DNA from 3 places in the Amycolatopsis thermophila genome. Region 1 is predicted to be linked to each of the others. Evidence: riboswitches for the same ligand, from Rfam matches in the RefSeq annotation. Region 1 holds a riboswitch; each other region holds the start of a gene.
The links. A riboswitch is a leader RNA that binds a small molecule or an ion and turns the genes downstream of it on or off. The one in region 1 is predicted to bind S-adenosylmethionine.

Region 1 (6,946 bases):
GGATCGGGGATCGGACGATCCCCAACGACGACCAGTTCGCCCTGCCGCCGCTGCCGTTGCACTCCGCGTTCGCGCACTCGTGCAACACGACGTTCGCCCAGCTGGCGGCGGCGCTGCCGGCCGACGCGCTGGCCTCGGCGGCGAGCGAGTTCGGCCTCAACGCCGACTTCACCATCCCGGGCATCACCACCGAGGCCGGCAAAGTGGTCGCCAGCACGGGGGAGGCCGAACAGGTCGAGTCGGCGATCGGGCAGGGCACCGTGCAGGCCAGCCCGTTCGGGCTGGCGCTGATGGCGGCGACGGTGGCGCACGGCGGGGCGGTCACGCCGGAGCTGTGGCAGGGCATGGAGACCCAGGTCAACACCGGGTACCGGGCGCCGCCGGGGGAGGTGATCGCGGCGCTGCGGTCGATGATGCGGGAGGTCGTCACCGGTGGCACGGCGACCGGGCTGCGCGGCCGCGGTGCCGTGTCCGGCAAGACCGGCACGGCGCAGTTCGGCGACGGCAGCCAGGCCAACGGCTGGTTCGCCGGGTACCGGGACGACGTGGCGTTCTCCGTGCTGCTGCTCGGATCGGACTCGTCGAAGCCGGCGGTGGAGGTGTCGTCGGTGTTCCTGGGCGCGCTCGGCTGACGTTTCGGCGCACGCCGAAAGGTCGCGGGGCTACCGTGGGCGTGTGGAGACGATCGCCCTCGCCGAGGTGGCCGCGGTGCTCGCCGACCCGAGCCGGGCGGCGATGTGCCTGGCCCTGCTCGACGGCCGCGCCTGGACCGTGGGCGAGCTGGCGCGCTCGGCGGGGATCGCGCCGTCGACCGCGAGCGAGCACGTGACCCGGCTGAAGGAGGCGGGGTTCGTCGCCGGGGTGAAGCAGGGGCGGCACCGGTACGTGCGGATCGCCGATCCCCGGGTGGCGGAGCTGATCGAGCACCTGGCCCAGCACGCGGAACACCGGGCGGCCACCGGTTTGCGGGATTCCCTGCGCGTGCGGCGGCTGGCGTTCGCGCGCACCTGCTACGACCACCTGGCCGGCGCGGTGGGCGTCGCGCTGCGGGAGGGGATGGTGCGGACCGGGCTGGTGGACGCCTCCGGGGGGCTCACGCTGACCGGCCGGGGGCGGGAGGTGCTGACGTCGCTGGGGGTCGAGGTCCCCGAGGGCGGGCGCCGCCCGCTGCTGCGGGGCTGTCTGGACTGGACCGAGCGACGGGACCACCTGGGCGGCGCGCTCCCCGCGGCGCTGTTCGCGCGGGGCGTGGCGGCCGGCTGGTTCGACCGGCGCGCCGACCGCGCGGTGCGGCTGCTGCCGGCCGCGGAGGAACCCCTGGCGCGCCTGGGGGTCGAGCTCCCGGACCTCGGTTCGGGCGCCGCCTGACCGGGGCTGCACCTCCGCTCCGAGGTGCCGCCGCGTGGTGCCCCGCGCGGTGCCGGATCGCCCACGAGGCGTGCCCAGGCTGCCCGCCGCGCGCAATCGCGGTTGCGCCGGGCGCCCGGTCACCACGCAAGACCACGACCGTGCGACAGTCACCCCATGCGGTTCGCTGTGCGGGTCAAGCCGGGGGCCAAGCGGGACGCCGTCGGGGGTTCCTGGGACGGCCCGCTGGGGACGGCGCTCGTCGTCAGGGTGCGGGCGCCCGCCGTCGAGGGCAAGGCCAACGAGGCGGTGCGCGAGGTGCTCGCACCGGCACTCGGGGTGCGTGCCCGTGATCTCGTTGTCGTGCAAGGGGAACGCGGCCGCGACAAGTTGATCGAGCTCACAACCGACCCGCCCGGCGCGGCGGACCGCCTGGCCTCCTTATTCTGAGAGCCTGACAAACCGGGCAGGGGAGGTGCGGGTGGGCGAGCTGCCGGTCGTGCTGGGGATGGGCGCGGCCGTGCTGCTGGCCGCCGTGCTCGCGGTCCGGTTCTCCACCCGGCTCGGCCTGCCGTCGCTGCTGCTCTACCTCGCGATCGGCGTGCTGCTCGGCGAGGTGGGCTTCGGCGTCCGGGTCGCCGACCCGTTCCTGACCCAGGCGCTGGGGCTGGCCGCGCTCGTCATGATCCTCACCGAGGGCGGCCTGACCACCCGCTGGACGGCGGTGAAACCCGCGTTGCCCCAGGGGGTGGCACTGTCCACGGTGGCGGTGGGGCTGAGCATCGCGATCACCGGCCCGGCCCTGCACTGGCTCCTCGGTCTGGACTGGCGCACCGCCCTGCTGTGGGGCGCCGTGCTGGCCCCGACGGACTCCGCCGCCGTGTTCTCCGTGCTGCGCAGCGTGGGCCTGCCCAAACGGCTCGTCGGCGCCCTGGAGCTGGAGTCCGGCATCAACGACGCCCCGGCCTACATGGCGGTCGTCGTGCTCGCCGAGGGTACCCGCGTCGACTGGTCGCTGCCGCTGCTGGTGGTCTACGAACTGTCCGCCGGGCTCGTCCTCGGCCTCGCGCTCGGGTTCGCCGGCGCGTGGGCCCTGCGCCGCGCCGCGCTGCCGGCGACCGGCCTGTATCCACTTGCGACGGTCGCGGTCTGCGTGGTGGCCTACTCGTCCGGGCAGCTGCTGCACGCGTCCGGGCTGCTGGCCACCTACGTCGCCGCGGTCGTGCTCGGCAACTCCAGCCTGCCGCACCGCTCCGACACGCTGTCCTTCGCCGAGGGACTCGGGTGGCTCGCCCAGATCGGGTTGTTCGTGCTGCTGGGCCTGTTCGCCTCGCCCGAGCGGCTGCTGGAGGCGGTCGTGCCCGGCCTGATCGCCGGGGCGGTGGTGCTGCTGCTCGCCCGGCCGTTGTCGGTGCTGATCACGCAGCTGCCGTTCCGCGTCCGGGCGCGCGAGCAGGTCTTCCTGTCCTGGGCCGGGCTGCGCGGCGCGGTGCCGATCGTGCTCGCGATGATCCCGCTGTCCCGGCAGCTGCCCGGCGCGCAACGGCTCGTCGACGCGATGTTCGTCCTGGTGATCGTGCTCACCCTGGTGCAGGGGCCCACGCTGGGCCCGCTGGCGCGCCTCCTCCGGCTGCCCGCCGACACCGAGCCGAAGGAGATCGCGGTCGATGCCGCGCCGCTGGACGAGCTGCAGGCCGAGCTGCTGCAGGTGCGGATCCACCGCGATTCGCGGTTGCACGGCGTGTACCTGTCCGAGCTGCGGCTGCCGCACGGCGCTTCGCTGAGCCTGATCGTGCGCGACGGCCGCAGTTTCACCCCGGAGCGCACCGACCGTCTCCAGCGCGGCGACCAGATCCTGATCGTCACCACCGAATCGGCACGCGACGCCGCCGAGCGCCGCATCCGCGCGGTCGACCGGGCCGGCCCGCTCGCGCGCTGGAAGGGCGAGTCCGGGACGTGAGACGCGCTGGCGCGCGGCCGCGGTCATCGGCTACGGTGTGCCGGTAGGTCATGAGTGCCAGCGTCAAGCCCCGGCTCGCTGGCCGGCAACCCTCCTTCCGCGGTGGGGTGCCCCGGGTGAGGACCTGGCTCGTCGCGAGGTGCGGCGGGCAAGCGCGGACCCCCTGGCGGGTCCCTGGACCCGAGGAGCCTTCGATGACTCTCGCTCTCGATCGTGTCGCCGCCCCCACCCTGCCCGCCGTCACCGCGACGGCGACCGTCCCGCTGGTCACCGGTGGCGCGCTGGGCTACGCCAACCTCGACCACGCCGCCAGCGCCCCGTGCCTGGAGGACGTGCGGCGCGCGGTGGACGAGTTCCTGCCCTACTACGCCAGCGTGCACCGCGGCGCCGGGTTCGCCTCGCAGGTGTCCACAAAGGTCTACGAGCGCACTCGTGACGTGCTGCGCCGCTTCGCCGGCGCCCGCTTGTCGGACGCGGTGGTGTTCACCCGCAACACGACCGACGCGCTGAACCTCCTGGCCCGCAGCGTGCCGCGGCACACCTCGGTGGTGCTGTTCGACACCGAGCACCACGCCGCGCTGCTGCCCTGGCGCGGCCCGAACGTGCACCGGATTCCGTTGCCCGCCACGCGACTGGCTGCGGTGTCCGCTGTGGACAGTGCGCTGCGGGCCTGCCCGGAGGGGCCGCGGCTGGTGGTCGTCACGGGGGCGTCGAACGTGACCGGCGAGCTGCTGCCGGTGGCCGAGATCGCGGCCGCGGCCCGGCGCCACGGCGCGCGCATCGCGCTGGACGGCGCCCAGCTGGCCCCGCACCGGCCGATCTCGCTGCGCGAGCTGGACGTGGACTACGTGGCGCTGTCCGGGCACAAGCTGTACGCCCCGTTCGGGGCCGGCGCGCTCGTGGGCCGGGCGGACTGGCTGCGCGCGGCGGACCCGTACCTGGCCGGTGGCGGGGCGACGAAGGCGGTGCGCCGGGACGGCGACGGCATCGGCGTGGCGTGGCAGTCCGGCGCCGAACGGCACGAGGCCGGTTCGCCGAACACGGTCGGCGTGTACGCGCTGGGCGTGGCGTGCGAGCGGCTGGCCGCGTCGTGGGACGCGGTGGCCGAGCACGAGCGCGCGCTGCTGGAGCGGCTGCGCCGCGGTCTGGCGACCGTGCCGGGCCTGGCCGAGCTGCGCCTGTTCGACGGCGCCGCCGAGCGGGTCGGGACGGTGAGCTTCGTGCTCGACGGCTTCGACCCGGGCTGGGTCGCGGCGGTGCTGTCGGCCGAGTACGGGATCGGCGTGCGCGACGGGGCGTTCTGCGCGCACATCGCCGTGCGGCGGCTGGTGCGGCGCACGGGGCGGGAGGGGCAGCAGGCGCTGCGGGTGAGCCTCGGCCTGGGCACCACGACCGAGCACGTGGACCGGCTGGTGACCGCCCTGCGGCAGATCGTCGCGCGCGGCGCCCGGTGGACCTACGCGGTGGTCGACGGCCGGTGGGCGCCGGCGCCGGACCCGCGGCCGCTGCCGGGGTTCCTGGCCTGAGCGGGGACCGCGACCGGGCGGGCGGGCCTGACGTGGACAATGGCGGGGTGAGCAGTGACCCCCAGCCCTCCCCGGACACCGTGCCGGACGAGCAGCAGGTGAGCCCGCCCCCGAAGCGGCGCGCCCTGCTGCTGGCCGTGATCGCCGTCGTCGTGCTCGCGCTCGACGTCGTGACCAAGTCGGTCGTCGTGGCCACCCTGGCGGGGCACGAGCCGGTCCGGATCCTCGGTGGCCTCGTCTACCTGCAGCTGATCCGCAACCCCTTCGCGGCCTTCGGCATGGGGCCCACCGGCGGCACCTGGATCTTCGGCATCGTCGCGATCGGCGTCGTCGTCGCGCTGATCTGGTTCGCCGGGCGGCTGCGGTCGGTCGGCTGGGCGGTCGGGCTCGGGCTGATCCTCGCCGGCGCGGCGGGCAACCTGGCCGACCGGCTGTTCCGCGCCCCCGGCGTGCTGCGCGGGCACGTCGTCGACTTCGTGTCGCTGTTCGCGCCCAACGGCGACGTCTGGCCCGTCTTCAACGTGGCCGACTCGGCGATCTGCGTCGGCGGCGTGCTGATCGTGCTGCTGTCGCTGCTCGGCCGCGAGTACGACGGGACCGTGAAGGGCAGGGCGAAGCGGTGAGCGCCCGGATGCTGCCCGTCCCCGACGGGCTCGACGGCATGCGCGTGGACGCGGGCCTGGCGAAACTGCTCGGCCTGTCCCGCACGGTGATCGCCGAACTGGCCGAGTCCGGTGACGTCCTGCTGGACGGCCGGCCCGCCGGCAAGTCCGACCGCCTGTCGGCCAACTCGCTGCTCGAGGTGACCCTGCCCGAGCCGGACAACCCGGTCGAGGTGGTCGCCGAGCCGGTCGACGGGCTGCGCATCGTCCACGACGACGACGACATCGTGGTGGTGTCCAAGCCGGTCGGCGTCGCGGTGCACCCCAGTCCCGGCTGGACCGGTCCCACCGTGGTCGGCGGGCTCGCCGCGGCCGGGTTGCGGATCTCGACCTCCGGCGCCGCCGAGCGCCAGGGGGTCGTGCACCGGCTCGACGCCGGGACCACGGGCGTCATGGTGGTGGCCAAGAGCGAGCACGCCTACACGGTGCTCAAGCGCGCGTTCAAGGAACGCACGGTCGACAAGGGCTACCACGCCGTGGTGCAGGGCCACCCCGATCCGACGCGCGGCACCATCGACGCGCCCATCGACCGGCACCCCCGCCACGACTACAAGTTCGCCGTGGTCGCCGGCGGCCGCCCGTCGGTCACGCACTACGAGGTGATCGAGGCCTTCCGCGCCGCGTCGCTGGTCGACGTCAAGCTGGAGACGGGGCGCACCCACCAGATCCGCGTGCACTTCTCGGCGCTGCGCCACCCGTGCGCGGGGGACCTGACGTACGGGGCGGACCCGGTGCTGGCCCGCAAGCTCGGCCTGACGCGGCAGTGGCTGCACGCGCGCACGCTCGGGTTCGCGCACCCGGCCGACGGCCGGTGGGTCCAGTTCGAGGCGCCCTACCCGGACGACCTCGCGCACGCGCTGGACGTGCTGCGCGCGGAGAGCTGACGCCCGCGACGGCGCCGGCCCCAGCGGGGCGGAAGCGCGGTAGCGCCAGAGCGTGTCTAACACTGTCTTTGTCCAGGTGATCAGGACATGCAGGACGACTGCTGATCGGTAGACGATGGCCAACGTGTCGTAACGAGTAGCCGGGGGCCCGCCACGGTTCGGGCAGGGTGAACCGTCGTTCGACGACGCTGCGACCTCGGTGGTCCGCCGCGTCGAAGGCAGGCGGTCGCCCGCGTGCCGGAACCGCGGCGTTTGCGGTGCCTAGGCTGGTCAGCTGGCTCGGGGATCACTGTGGTGACGCCGCGGGCGCGCAGATGTCCCCGGTTCGTCGCCGACCATCCGGCGAGGCCGCATCCGACAGCAACTCGCACCGCCACACCACCAGCAGCATCCCAACAACCAGCCGAAACTGGTGTCAGACACGCGCTAGTCCTCCAGGGACCAGGTCAGCGAGCGCTCGTCCGGCTCGGGCCGGGGGCTCCAGCGCACCGACACCACGCGGGTCGACTCGGCCAGCACGTAGACCGTGTGCCCGCCGGCCGTCTCGCCGGGCTGGACGCCGATCTT
Region 2 (6,946 bases), 6.0 Mb from region 1:
TACAGGTTGGCCAGGGTCTGGGCCTCGATGCCCTGAGCCGCGTCGACCAGCAGGATCGCGCCCTCGCACGCTTCGAGCGCCCGGGAGACCTCGTAGGTGAAGTCCACGTGGCCGGGGGTGTCGATGAGGTGCAGGACGTGGTCGCGGCCGTCGACCTGCCAGGGCAGCCGGACGTTCTGCGCCTTGATCGTGATGCCGCGCTCGCGTTCGATGTCCATGCGGTCGAGGTACTGCGCGCGCATGGCCCGCTCTTCGACCACGCCGGTGAGCTGCAGCATCCGGTCGGCCAGGGTGGACTTCCCGTGGTCGATGTGGGCGATGATGCAGAAGTTCCGGATCTGCTCCGGCGGCGTGAAGGTCTGGTCGGCGAACGTGCTCACTCGGATCCTCGGCTCGTCGTGGGGTACACCTCCATGTTCCCATGCCCGATTTCCGGGTCATCCCCGATGCCGGTGAGCGGTGGCGAGTGCTGACCTGGAGGTATGAGCACAACGATCGGGCAGATCCTCGACCGGGCCTTCGGTCACCCCCGTGGCCTGCTGGGCCGGGTCGGCGGGATGGTGATGGCCTACGGCAACGGCGCGACGGAACGGCACGTGGTGGACGTGGCGAGGCTCACCCCGGAGGAGACGGCGCTGGTGGTCGGGCCCGGTCCCGGGGTCGGGCTGCGGCTGGCCGGCGAGCGCGCCCGCACGGCGGTCGGGGTGGACCCGTCGCCGGAGATGCTGGCGCTGGCGCAGACCCGCTGCGCGGCGGAGATCGCGGCGGGCCGGGTGCGGCTGGCCCGCGGGTCGGCCGAGCGGACGGGCCTGGCGGCGGCTTCGGTGGACGTCGTGCTGAGCGTGAACAACGTCCAGCTGTGGGACGACCGGGCCGCGGGTTTCGCGGAGTTGCTGCGGGTGCTGCGCCCGGGCGGCCGGCTGGTGCTGTCCGCGCACGAGAAGTGGCTGCCGGTGCCGCGGCACGCCCTGGCAGCCGAGCTCACCGCGGCGGGGTTCACGGACCTGCAGACGTGGGTGTGGCAACCGCCCGGGGTCACGGCTCCCCTGGCGGCCCAGCTCCGCGCCCGCCGCCCGGAGTAACGGCGGCCCGCGCCACGCGTGCCTGCTCGGCCTCGCCTGCCAGGGCGCCGCAACCTCGCGCCACCGCGCGAGGCCCGGCCAGCCTTGTCTCCACACCTGTCCGAAGTCCGCACGTCGAAGCGGAGGAACCCACCGGCCCGAGCTGCCGGCTCCCGGTATCCGACCCCGTGTCGGCCCGCGGCAACCTCGCCCAGGTTCACCCCCGGAAATCCCTGGCCCCGCCCGCAGGGCCCACCGCTGCCTGCCGATGACCCGAACTCCCGCCCGGGACCTCCATCCAGGCGCGGGAGTCGCGGTCCCGGCCCGGTCACTGGGTCCGTACGTCAGTGCGGAGCGGGTGGTCCGGCGGGATCTCCACCAGGACGATGGACGTGCCGTCCGGGTCGGAGATGCGGGCCTCGTCCAGACCCCACGGCTCCCGGCGGGCCTCGCGGTCGGGTTTGACTCCCCGCGAAGCCAGCTCGTCGAGCGTCGCGGTCAGGTCGCGGACCTGGAACCACAGTTCGACGTCGGGGCTGGTGCCCTTCTCGCCGCGGCCGACGACCTCCAGGAAGCCCTGTCCGGTGAAGAACACCGTGCCGCCGGGGAACGTGCGGTAGATCGCCAGGCCCAGCACGTCCCGGTAGAACGCCGTGGTCTTCTCGGGGTCGCGGGGGTGGATCAGCACCCGGCTGCTCAACACGTCCATGGTTCCTCCCTACCCCACTCGATCAGGACGCCGCAATCGCGGCAATTCCGGCCAGCACCACCACCGACCCGGCCAGCCGCCGAGCCGGATTCGGCTCGTCCAGCAGCAGCCACGCGGCGATCCCGCCGAGCACGATGCTGACCTCCCGCGCCGGGGCGACCAGGCTGACCGGCGCCATGCGCATCGCGTACAACACCAGCACGTAGGCGACCGGCGACAGCACCCCGACGACCACGGCCTCGCGCCAGTGCGCCCGCCACAGCGCACCGGTCCCACTCCCCGGACGGCATGCGGCCGGCGCGAGCAGCACGCTCTGCAACAACGCGCCGGAGGCGAAGTAGATCAACGGGGGGACGGCGAGCGCGTTGACGGCGTGGTCGTCCCACAGCGTGTAGGCGGCGATGGTGGCCCCGGTCAGCAACCCGTAGAAGACCCCGGCCCGCCGGGCACGCGCGTCCCCCGCCGACCGCGGTCCCAGGCCGATCACCAGGACGCCTGCCACGACCAGCAGTGCACCGGTCAGGCCCAGCCATCCGGGCCGCTCGCCGAACAGGACCACGGCCGCGACGACCGACAACAGCGGCCCGCTCCCCCGCGCCAGCGGGTAGACGACGGACAGGTCGCCGACCCGGTAGCCGCGCTGCAGCACGACCCCGTAAGCGACGTGGAAGACCGCGGTCAGGACCGCGGCGGGCAACCAGATCCACTGTGGACGTTGATGCTGGGCGACGAGGGTCACGACCGCGATCGGGACGCAGACCACGGCCGAGACGGTGTAGTAGAGGAACACGAACCCGGCCCCGGCGTCGACCCGCTTGGCCGCGAGGTTCCACCCGGCGTGCACGACGGCGGCGAGGAGCACCAACCCCAGCGCGGTCCCGTTCACCTCTCCCCTCCCCAGCCAGTGCAAGTGCCACCGTAACCCCCTGCTAACCTTGACGGTCGTTGCCGTGCGGCATTCCGCCAGGGAGGAAACCCGCACGCCGGGGCCGGTACAGCGCGGCAGCGAAGCCACCGACAGATCGAAGGAGCGCCTTCATGGCCAACATCAAGTCCCAGATCAAGCGCATCAAGACCAACGAGAAGGCGCGCCTGCGCAACCAGTCGGTCAAGTCCTCGGTGAAGACCGCGATCCGCAAGTTCCGCGAGGCCGCCGAGTCGGGCGACAAGGCCAAGGCCGTCGAGCTGCAGCAGGTTGCCGCTCGCGCCCTGGACAAGGCCGCCAGCAAGGGCGTCATCCACGCGAACCAGGCCGCCAACAAGAAGTCGGCGATGGCCAAGCGCGTCAACCAGCTCTGAGCTTGATCTTTCCGAGGGGCGGGCATCCGGCAGGGTGCCCGCCCCTCGCGTTTTGCCGGGTCCGGCCGGCGCCGGAGCGACGCCGGCCGGACGCCGCGCGGCCCCGGCTTCCCGGCGTTCCACCGTCCCGAGCGCCGCTGAGCAAGGCGCCCGCGCTACCCGGAGTTCTATCGTCCGCAGCGCCGCCGACCACGCCCCCCGCGCTACCCGGCGTTCCACCGCCCCGAGCGCAGCGTCGATCGCGGCCGTCACCCAGCTTCCCCGCGTGACGCCGGGCAAGCGCTGACGACCAGCCACCGCGCCGCGCTACGCAGGGCTCCACCAGCCCGACCGGCGCGATGCCGCTCCACCAGCCCGGACGCCACCAGCAACCGAAGCACGCTACCCAGCGCAGGGCCGGACAGGGCGCCGCCGACCGGCGCCACCAGCACCGCATCGCCCAGCGCTCCACCGGCCAATGCCACCATCGCCCGCACCCCGGCCCGGCTCCCAGCCCAAGGCCGGCCGGGCGCCGCTGACTACAGCCACCGGCACCGCGCTACCCAGTGCCTCACCCGCCCAAGCGCCGCCATCAACCGGAGCCCGTCCGCCGGGTTCCCGGCGTTCGGCCAGCCAGGGCGCCGCCGACCGGGGCCACCAGCACCGCATCACCTACCGCGCCACCGGCCAAGGCCACCATCGCCCGCACCCCGACGACGGTTCCCCACCCAGGCCCGGTCGGGCGCCGCTGCCCGGGTCCGCTGGCACCGTGGCGGAGCGGCTACCGCTTGTCGCGCGCGGCGGCCAGCTCCAGGACGGCCCGTTCGAGCGCGTAGGCCGGGTCCGCGGCCTGGCCTTTGACCTCGGCGTTCACGCGCGCCACCACCGCCATCGCCTCAGCGAGACCGGCCTGCGTCCACCCGCGCGACTGTCCCTGGGCCTTGCGGATCTTCCACGGCGGCATCCCCAGCTCACCAGCCATCTGGTTCGGGTTGCCGCGACCCGCCGCGGAGACCCGGGCGATGGTCCGGACCGCGTCGGCGAGGGCGTCGGCGATCAGGACGTGCGCCACGCCGATCTGCAGCGCCCACCGCATCGCCTCGAGGGCCGCACCGCGCTCCCCCGCGACCGCCTTCTCCGCCACCGCGAAGCCGGTCACGTCCGCGCGGCCGCGGTGGTAGCGGCGCACGGCCTCCTCGTCGACCCGGCCTCCGGAGTCGGCCACCAGCTGCGACGCCGCCGCGGCCAGTTCCCGCAGGTCGGCCCCCACGGCATCGATCAGGGCGGCTACCCCGGCGGGGTCGATCTTGCCCCCGGCCTGACGGACCTCGTTGCGGACGAACGACTCCCGGTCGGCCGGCCGGGTGATCTTCGGACATTCGGTGACCAGGGCACCCGCCTTGCGCAGCGCGGCCGGGAGAGCCTTGGCCGCCTTGCTGCGCCCGCCACCGGTGTGTACGACGACGAGGACGACCCCGTCGGCGGGCATCTTGGCGTAGGCCAGCACCGCGTCGGCCAGCTCCTGCCCGATGTCCTGCGCCCCCTCCAGGACGATCACGCGCCCCTCGCTGAACAGCGACGGGCTGACCAGCTCGGCCAGGGCGGGCGGGGTGAGATCCGACACGCGGACCTTCGTCAGCTCGGCGGTCGGGTCCTCCTGCCGGGCCTGGGTGAGGGCCCCGCGCACGGCGCGCTCGACGAGCAGCTCCTCTTCGCCGAGCACGAGCTGCAAGGGTGCGGAGGTGGTTGCCGGCGCGGTCACGGTTCAGATACTGCCACGGACCACCGACAGCGCCGGACCGTGATGAACCCCGCAGGGGCATGGCGCCTCCGGATCGGCGTGCCGTATGTTGTTAGCCGGGCGTTGCCGCAGCACGACAACCCCGACAACTGAATACCGCTCATCCAGAGGGGCAGAGGGAACGGCCCGACGAAGCCCCGGCAACCGGCGTCAGCCTGTCATCTCGATTCCGCGAGGTAGCTGACGACCACGGTGCCAATTCCGGCCCGCGTCAGCGGGACAGATGAGGAAAGGAACCTCGCGATGACTGCAGCCCTCGATTCGACCGCCACCCGCCGCACCGTCGACCTCGGCCCCGCCGTGGAGCTGGTCTCGAAGGAAGAGGGGCACAGCCAGCCGCTGGCCCCGGAGTTCGTCTCCGCCGAGGACTTCTCGCCCCTCGAGGTCGGCTACGACTTCGGCCGCGTGCGCCGCGAGGACATCGAGGCCGGGCCGCGCAACATCTGGCGCTACAAGAAGCTCCTCCCGGTCCCCTCGAACGTCGAGGAGATCCCGAACACCGAGCCCGGCTGTACGAGGCTGGTGAAGGCCGACCGGCTCGCCAAGGCTCTCGGGGTCAAAAGCCTGTGGGTCAAGGACGACACCGGCAACCCCACGCACTCCTTCAAGGACCGCGTCGTCGCCGTCGCCCTGGCCGCGGCTCGCGAGTTCGGCTTCGACACCCTGGCCTGCCCGTCCACCGGCAACCTGGCCAACGCCGTCGCCGCGGCCGCCGCCCGGGCCGGCTGGCAGTCGGTGGTGCTGATCCCCTCCTCGCTCGAGCGCGCCAAGGTCCTGACCACCGCCGTCTACGACGGCAACCTCGTTGCCGTCGACGGCAACTACGACGACGTCAACCGCCTGGCCACCGAGCTCGCCGCCGAGCACGAGAACTGGGCGTTCGTCAACGTCAACGTGCGCCCCTACTACTCGGAGGGCTCGAAGACGCTGGCCTTCGAGGTCGCCGAGCAGCTCGGCTGGCGGATCCCGGAGCAGATCGTCGTGCCGATCGCGTCCGGTTCCCAGCTGACCAAGGTCGACAAAGGCTTCCGCGAGTTCGCCAAGCTCGGTCTGGTCGACGACACCCCGTACAAGGTGTTCGGCGCCCAGGCCGCGGGCTGCTCGCCGGTCTCCACGGCCTTCCGCAACGGTCACGACGTGGTGCAGCCGGTCAAGCCGGACACCATCGCCCGCTCGCTCGCGATCGGCAACCCGGCCGACGGCCCCTACGTGCTCGACACCGTCCGCCGCACCGGTGGCGCGATCGAGGACGTGACCGACGAAGAGGTCGTCGAGGGCATCCGCCTGCTGGCCCGCACCGAAGGAATCTTCACTGAGACCGCCGGTGGCGTCACCGTGGCGACGGCGAAGAAGCTCATCGAGGCCGGCAAGATCGACCCCGACGCCGAGACCGTCCTGCTGATCACCGGTGACGGCCTGAAGACGCTGGACGCGATCGAGAACCGTGTCGGTCCTAAGGCGACGGTCAAGCCGTCGGCGGCGGCCGTGCACGAGGCTCTCGGGCTCTGAGCAACTCCCACCTCACTTTCCCCGGCGCACCAGTGCGGGGCCGGTCTGGTCCGGGATCACCGCGGTGTCGCCGTCGGTGTCCGTGCGGGCGACGAGCGCGCCGTCCGCGGTCAGGGTGTCGAGTGTCGTGCGGTTCGGGTGGCCGTACCGGTTGCCCGAACCGACGCTGACCAGCGCCAGCCGCGCCGACACCGCGGCCAGGAACTGGGGCAGCGAGAACCTCGACCCGTGGTGCGGCACCTTCAGGATGTCCGCGTGCAGATCGGCTCCCGCGGCCAGCAGGTCGGACTGCGCCGCGAGTTCGACGTCACCGGTCAGCAGCACACTGCCCGCCGGTGTCCGCGCCCGTAGTACGACCGAGCTGTTGTTGATCTGCGTGCCGTCGTCGTTGTCATCCTCCTCTTCGGACACAAAGGCCGGCCCCAGCACTTCGAGGCTCAGCGACGGCCACTCCAGCCGGCGCCCGGCTTCCAGTTCCAGCAACGGGACTCCGTGGCGCGCGGCGATCTGGCCGGCCTGCCGCCAGGCCCAGTCCGGGCGGCGGCCCGGTCCGACGGCGATCCCGCCGACGGCGCGTCCCTCGAACAC
Region 3 (6,946 bases), 3.3 Mb from region 1:
GCGAGGAGCTCTCGACCAAGGTCCTGGTCGAGGCCAAGCCGAAGATCGTCCGGGTCGGCACGAAGCAGCCCGTCGTCAGCGACGGCGCGATCTGGGACCGCATCGCCCAGTGCGAGTCGACCGGCAACTGGGCCGCCAACACGGGCAACGGCTACTACGGCGGTCTGCAGTTCGACAAGGGCACGTGGGACGCCTACGGCGGTGACGCCTACGCGGCCTACCCGCACCAGGCCACCCGCGAGCAGCAGATCGCGATCGCGACGAAGGTGCGCGACGACCGCGGCGGCTACGGCGCCTGGCCCGTCTGCGGCAAGAAGGCCGCCGGCTGACCCTCCCCGGATATCCCCGATGATGACCCCGGCCCACGGCCGGGGTCATCGTCGTTTTCCCGGCCAGTAGCATTTCCGGCGTGACCGCACTGCTCGGACCAGCCGAGATCCGTGGGCTGGCCGCCGAGCTGGACGTGCGGCCCACGAAGAAGCTCGGCCAGAACTTCGTCCACGACCCGAACACGGTCCGCCGCATCGTCGAGCTGTCGAAGGTCACCCCGGACGACCACGTCCTGGAGATCGGTCCCGGGCTCGGCTCCCTGACCCTCGGTCTCCTCGCCTCGGGCGCGCGGGTCACCGCGGTCGAGATCGACCCGGTCCTGGCCGGGCGCCTGCCGGCCACGGTCGAGGAGCGCGCACCCGAAGCCCGGGGGCGTTGCACTGTCCTGACGCTCGACGCCCTGAAACTCCGGGGCGCGGATCTGGCGGACGAGCCGACGCACCTGGTCGCGAACCTGCCCTACAACGTCGCCGTCCCGGTGGTCCTGCACCTGCTGGCCGAGCTGCCCTCGCTGGCGCACGGTCTCGTCATGGTGCAGACCGAGGTCGCCGACCGGATGGCCGCCGGGCCGGGCAGCCGCACCTACGGCGTGCCGAGCGTGAAGATCGCCTGGTACGGCCGGGCCCGGAAGGTCGCGCCCGTGCCACGGGCCGTGTTCTGGCCGGTACCCAACGTCGACTCCGCGCTGGTCGGGTTCGAACGGTCCGCGGAGCCGGTGTCGGACGCGGACCGGGACGAGGTGTTCGCCGTCGTCGATGCCGCCTTCGCCCAGCGCCGCAAGACGTTGCGGGCGGCCCTGTCGTCGTGGGCGGGGTCGGGCGAGCGGGCCGAGGCGATCCTCCGCGCGGCCGGGATCGATCCGCGCACGCGGGGCGAGCAGCTCGGGGTCGCCGACTTCGCCAAGATCGCGCAGGGCAAGGCCTTGCCACCGTTGGTGTGATCTCGCACCCGTAAGCCTTGCGAAGAAGATGTGAAGTCCGTTCTACTCTTTGAGGTATCCATCCCGAGCGGCTGAGAGACCTGGCTCGCCGAAGCCGCAGCAACCACCCCACCCGGGGGCAGGTGCTAACGCCAGGACCGATGGAGGATTCCTGTGTATCGCACGATGCTCACGAGGCGCCGCGTGGTCGACGAATGTCGTCGCACGGTCTGTGCGTGTCGTCGCTGACCGCTCTTCCTTCCACCACCCTTCTCCTGTCTTCGCCTGACCGTCCTCAGTGGACGGTCTCCCTGGTGTGCGGTCGGCGCGTACGCGCCCGTTGTGCTGGAGCCTTTCGTGATCACTGTCGAAAACCTGACCAAGTCCTTCCCCGGTGCCCCCGCGCCCGTCCACGCCCTGCGGGACGTGAGCGTCGACGTGCCCGCCGGTGCCCTCTTCGGGGTCGTCGGCCCGGCCGGCTCGGGCAAGTCCACCCTGGCCCGCTGCATCGCGCTGCAGGAGAAGCCCGACCGCGGTGTGGTGCGCCTGGACGGCCTCAACACCACCGGTCTCGACGGGCGGAAGTTGCGCGAGGTGCGCCGCCAGGTCGCGGTGCTGGACGCGCAGCCCGTGCTGCACGCCGAGCGCACCGTGGCCGGCAACGTCGCGGCCCCGCTGGAACAGCTCGGCCTCGAGGGACCGCAGCGCCGCAGCCGGGTCGGCCGCCTGCTCGACCTGGCCGGCCTGACGCAGCGCGCCGCGCTGCGCCCGAGCGAGCTGACCCCGGGTCAGCGTCGCCGCGTCGCACTCGCGCGTTCCCTCGCGGCCGGTCCGGCCGTGCTGCTGGCCGACGACCCGACGGCCGGCGTCGGTGCCGAGGAGACCGGCGCGGTGCTGACCGTCCTCGACCGCGCCCGCGCGGAGCTGGGCGTGACCGTGCTGCTGACCACCCAGGACGGCGCGGCGGTGCGGCGCGTCTGCGACGGGGTCGCGGTGCTGGAGGGTGGCCGGCTCGTCGAGCAGGGAACCGTGCTCGAGCTGCTGTCCAACCCGGCCAGCAAGGTCGCGCAGAGCCTGCTGCCCGCGATCGACACGCCGCGGTCCCAGTCGGCGAGCTACGACCGGTCCGCCGACGTCGTGCTCATCGGCTTCGCGGCGGTCGGCGCGCTGCTGCCGGAGGCCTCGGCCCGGTTCGACGTCGAGCTCGCCACCATCGGCGGCGGCCTCACCCGCGTCGGCGACACCCCGGTGGCCCGCTTCCGCATCGGCGTCAACGGCGCGCAGGCCGACACCGCGCTGGCGTGGATCGCCGACCGCGGCGCCCACGTGGTGCAGCCGAAGGAAGGCCCGAAGAGCGTCGTCGCGGCCTGACCGAACGCGCGCAGGAGGGGCGTCCCGGACGGGGCGCCCCTCCTCGTCTCACTTGGTGGTGCGGGCCAGGAACCCGACGGCGATCGCGCCGAGTGCCACGACCCCGGCCGCCCACCCGTTCGCGACGGCGTAGCCGTGCACGGTGGCCGCCGGCAGGCTCAGCCCGGCCGCGGAGGCGGTCGCGCTCGCGGCGATCGTGTTCAGCGACGCCGTGCCCAGCGACGCGCCCACCTGCTGCGAGGTGGTGATGAACGCCGAGGCCACGCCCGCGTCCTTCGCCGCCACCCGTGCGGTCGCGATGTTCATGACCGTCGGCATCGCCAGCCCGGCGCCGGCGCCGAGCACCAGCTCCATCGGCAGGATCAGCGACGCGTACGACGTGTCGACGGACAGCTGGGTCAGTGCCGCGAGCCCGGCGGCCATCAGCAGCAGCCCGATCACCAGCAGCGGCCGCGGCCCGGTCCGCGGGATCAGCCGCCGCGTGAGCAGCGTCGACACCGTGACGTTGGCCAGCAGGAACGGCAGGAACGCGACACCGGCACCGAGTGCGCCGAAGCCCATGATCGCCTGCAGCTGGTAGGTGATGAACAGGAACATCCCGAACATGCCGAACGCGGCGATCGCGATCGTCAGGAAGCCGGACGAGCGGGCCCGATCGGACAGGACCTGCAGCGGCAGCAACGGGTTGCTGACCCGGGCCTGCCGGAACACGAACGCGGCCAGCAGCACCACGGCACCGGTCAGGCAGCCGAGCACGATGCCCGACCCCCAGCCGCGGGTCGCCGCTTCGGACAGTCCGTAGACCAGCCCGCCGATCCCGGCGCTGCCGAGGACCCCGCTGATCCAGTCCAGCCGCGTCGAGCGGTGGCCGGGCACGCTCGGCAGCACGAACCAGCCGGCGAGAGCGGCCGCGATCGCGATCGGCAGGTTCACGTACAGGCACCAGCGCCACGACGCGTACTCGGCCAGCGCGCCGCCGGCCAGCAGGCCCAGCGCACCGCCGGACATCATGATCGCGCTGAAGATCCCGAACGCCTTGGCGCGTTCCTTGGCCTCGGTGAAGGTCAGGGTCAGCAGGGAGAGCGTGGACGGCGCGAGCAGCGCGGCGAAGACCCCCTGCGCCGCGCGGGCCGCGATCAGCAGGCCGGGGCCGGCGGCCATCCCGCCGACCGCCGAGGCGGCGGCGAACCCGAGCGCGCCGACGATCAGCGTGTTCTTGCGGCCCAGCCGGTCGGCCAGCCGCCCGCCGAGCAGCAGCAGGCCGCCGAAGGCGAGCGTGTAGGCGCTGATCGTCCACTGCCGGGCGACGTCGGACATGCCGAGGTCGGCCTGCGCGGTGGGCAGCGCGATGTTGACGATCGTGGTGTCGATGATGACCAGCAGCTGGGCGAGCCCGATGACGCCGAGCGCCCACCACCTTCTGGAGTCCGTTGGCGCCGACACCGGCGCCGGAGCAGCTGTTGTCACGATGGAACCCCCTGCTCGAGACCTGCGTTAGACTGTGGGCGACCATTGCTAGTCGGCCGACAAGCAATGGCGCTGACGGCACGGTAGGCCCATTGCTAGCCGGTCGTCAAGCAAAGATTGAGAGTTCCTCAGGAAGGACGGTCATGGCGGGGCGGCGGACCGACACGCGCGAACGCATCCAGCGGGTCGCGCTGGACCTGTTCGTCGAACAGGGTTACGAGAAGACCTCGCTGCGCGAGATCGCGGAGAAGCTCGGCGTCACCAAGGCCGCGCTCTACTACCACTTCCGCACCAAAGAGGACATCGTCCACAGCCTGATCGAGGACATCGGCGTTTCGCTCGACGAGATCGTCGAGTGGGCGCGGCAGCAGGACGACCCGGTGCGGGCCCGGGAAGAGGTCCTGCGCCGGATCTCCGGGCTGATCCAGGGCCGGTTCGGGCCGATCATGCGGTTCATGCAGGACAACCAGCCCGCGCTCAAGGAGCTGCACGCCGGGCACGTCCTCGCCAAGCGGATGAAGGAACTGTTCCGGTTCATGGGCGCCGACGAGAGCGATCCGGTGGCGCAGCTGCGCGCCCGGCTGGCGCTGGTCGCCCTCATGGTCGGCAACAACCCGCAGTTCCTGGACGAGAACCCGACCGCGGCGTCGGCCGACGTCGCGTTGCGCGTCGCACTGGAGCTTGCCTCTCCGCGGCCCGGAGCGGGCACGTAGGCTTGACGGGTGCTCGCCGTCGTACCGCCACCTGTCACCGTCAGGGTGCCCTCGAAGATCAACCTGCACCTGTCGGTCGGCGACCTGCGCCCGGACGGGTTCCACGACCTGACCACGGTGTTCCACGCGCTCTCGCTGACCGACGAGGTCACCGTCGCGCTGGCCGAGGAGCCGGGCGTCGAGGTCTACGGCGAGGGTGAGCAGGTGGTCCCGACCGGTGGTGCGAACCTCGCGTGGCGCGCGGTGGAGGCGCTGGCCGCCCACGTCGGCAGGACCGACGGCCCCGCCAACGTGCGGGTGGTCCTCCGCAAGGGTATCCCCGTCGCGGGTGGGATGGCCGGTGGCAGCGCCGACGCGGCCGGCACGCTGGTCGCGCTCGCGTCGTTGTGGAAGCTCGACATCGGCCGCGACGAGCTCGCCGAGATCGCGGCGAAACTCGGTTCGGACGTGCCGTTCGCGCTCTACGGCGGCACAGCGCTGGGCACCGGCCGCGGTGAGCAGCTGGTACCGGTGCTGTCCCGGCACACGTTCCACTGGGTGCTCGCGTTCGACCAGCGCGGGCTGTCCACGCCGCGGGTCTTCACCGAACTCGACCGGCTCCGCGAGACCGGCAACCCGCCGCGCGTGGGCTCGCACGCGCCGGTCGTCGAGGCGCTGGCCTCCGGCGACCCGCGCCAGCTGGCCCTGCTGCTCGGCAACGACCTGCAGGCCGCCGCGGTGTCGCTGCGGCCCGGGCTGCGCCGCACACTGCGCGCCGGGGTGAACGCCGGCGCACTGGCCGGCACCGTGTCCGGCTCCGGCCCGACGTGCGCGTTCCTGTGCGCCGACGCCGAATCGGCCCTCGAGGTCGCGGCCGAGCTCGCCGGCGCCGGGGTGTGCCGGACGGTGCGGGTCGCGCACGGCCCGGTGCCGGGCGCGCGGCTCGTCGGCGGCGACGAACACCGACCCACTCCTCCCCAGGTGCACGCATAGTGGCGAATCTGATCAATCTCGAAGCGGTTTCCAAGTCCTTCGGGGTGCGTCCCCTGCTGGACAACGTGTCCCTCGGCGTCGGCGAAGGCGAGCGCATCGGCGTCGTCGGCCTCAACGGCGGCGGCAAGACCACGCTGCTGGAGGTCCTGTCCGGACTGGCCGAGCCGGATTCCGGGCGGGTGAGCCAGGTTCGCGGGTTGCGGCTCGCGGTGGTCACCCAGCGGACCGAGCTCGCCGAGGGCAGCACGATCCGCGACGCCGTCCTCGCCGGGTACGCCGCCGAACACGAGTGGGCCGCCGACGCACGGGTCCGGTCCATTGTGGAGGGACTCGGGATAACCCAGCTGGGGCTGGACAACCCGACCGCGACACTGTCCGGAGGGGAGCGTCGGCGGGTCGCGCTGGCGGCCGCCCTGATCGGTGACCTCGACCTGCTCGTGCTCGACGAGCCGACCAACCACCTCGACGTCGAGGGCGTGCGCTGGCTCGCCGACCACCTGCTGGCGCGGCGATCCGCGCTCGTGGTGGTCACCCACGACCGGTGGTTCCTGGACACGGTGTGCGGCCGGACGTGGGAGGTCGCGAACGGTCGCGTCGAGCAGTACGAGGGCGGGTACGCGGACTGGGTGTTCGCGCGCGCCGAGCGGGCCCGGCTCGCGGCGAGCGCGGAGGAGAAGCGGCGCAACCTCGCGCGCAAGGAGCTGGCCTGGCTCCAGCGCGGCGCGAAGGCTCGCACGTCGAAGCCGCGGTACCGGATCGAGGCGGCCGAGGCGCTGATCTCGGACGTGCCGGAGCCGCGCGACTCGGCGGAGCTGATGACGTTCGCGCGGCGGCGGCTCGGCAAGACCGTGCTGGAGCTGGAGGACGTCACGCTCAACGCCGGCGACAAGCCGGTCGTGGAGGGCCTGACCTGGCGCATCGGGCCGGGTGACCGGTTCGGGCTCGTCGGCGTCAACGGGTCGGGCAAGACGACGTTGCTCAAGCTGCTGGCCGGCGAGGTCGAACCCGCCGCTGGGCGGCGGATCGAGGGCAAGACGGTGCGGCTGGCGCACCTGTCGCAGGAGCTGGACGAGCTGCCCGGGCAGCTGCGCGTGCTGGAGGCCGTCGAGGAGGTCTCGGCGCGGGTCGTGCTGGGCAAGCAGGAGCTGTCGGCGTCGCAGCTGGCGGAGAAGCT

Region 2: linked by a shared signal. The riboswitch ahead of thrC (threonine synthase) and the one ahead of FB470_RS31430 (aminotransferase class V-fold PLP-dependent enzyme) in region 1 are both predicted to bind S-adenosylmethionine.
Region 3: linked by a shared signal. The riboswitch ahead of FB470_RS15615 (methionine ABC transporter ATP-binding protein) and the one ahead of FB470_RS31430 (aminotransferase class V-fold PLP-dependent enzyme) in region 1 are both predicted to bind S-adenosylmethionine.

What each region holds. Positions count from the first base shown of each region.
Region 1 is NZ_JAUSUT010000001.1:6,407,825-6,414,770, reverse strand. Features, by position in the region: gene FB470_RS31450 (penicillin-binding transpeptidase domain-containing protein) at 1-632, shown strand, start outside; gene FB470_RS31445 (ArsR/SmtB family transcription factor) at 676-1,368, shown strand; gene FB470_RS31440 (DUF167 domain-containing protein) at 1,525-1,797, shown strand; gene FB470_RS31435 (potassium/proton antiporter) at 1,829-3,307, shown strand; SAM riboswitch class IV at 3,354-3,468, shown strand; gene FB470_RS31430 (aminotransferase class V-fold PLP-dependent enzyme) at 3,502-4,833, shown strand; gene lspA (signal peptidase II) at 4,881-5,456, shown strand; gene FB470_RS31420 (RluA family pseudouridine synthase) at 5,453-6,379, shown strand; gene FB470_RS31415 (AsnC family protein) at 6,806-6,946, opposite strand, start outside.
Region 2 is NZ_JAUSUT010000001.1:410,756-417,701, forward strand. Features, by position in the region: gene lepA (translation elongation factor 4) at 1-380, opposite strand, end outside; gene FB470_RS01875 (class I SAM-dependent methyltransferase) at 483-1,082, shown strand; gene FB470_RS01880 (VOC family protein) at 1,390-1,770, opposite strand; gene FB470_RS01885 (EamA family transporter) at 1,793-2,656, opposite strand; gene rpsT (30S ribosomal protein S20) at 2,809-3,069, shown strand; gene holA (DNA polymerase III subunit delta) at 3,830-4,810, opposite strand; SAM riboswitch class I at 4,947-5,079, shown strand; gene thrC (threonine synthase) at 5,093-6,358, shown strand; gene FB470_RS01905 (ComEC/Rec2 family competence protein) at 6,371-6,946, opposite strand, start outside.
Region 3 is NZ_JAUSUT010000001.1:3,131,375-3,138,320, forward strand. Features, by position in the region: gene FB470_RS15605 (resuscitation-promoting factor) at 1-329, shown strand, start outside; gene rsmA (16S rRNA (adenine(1518)-N(6)/adenine(1519)-N(6))-dimethyltransferase RsmA) at 410-1,270, shown strand; SAM riboswitch class I at 1,326-1,417, shown strand; gene FB470_RS15615 (methionine ABC transporter ATP-binding protein) at 1,607-2,620, shown strand; gene FB470_RS15620 (DHA2 family efflux MFS transporter permease subunit) at 2,669-4,063, opposite strand; gene FB470_RS15625 (TetR/AcrR family transcriptional regulator) at 4,231-4,800, shown strand; gene FB470_RS15630 (4-(cytidine 5'-diphospho)-2-C-methyl-D-erythritol kinase) at 4,810-5,772, shown strand; gene FB470_RS15635 (ABC-F family ATP-binding cassette domain-containing protein) at 5,772-6,946, shown strand, end outside.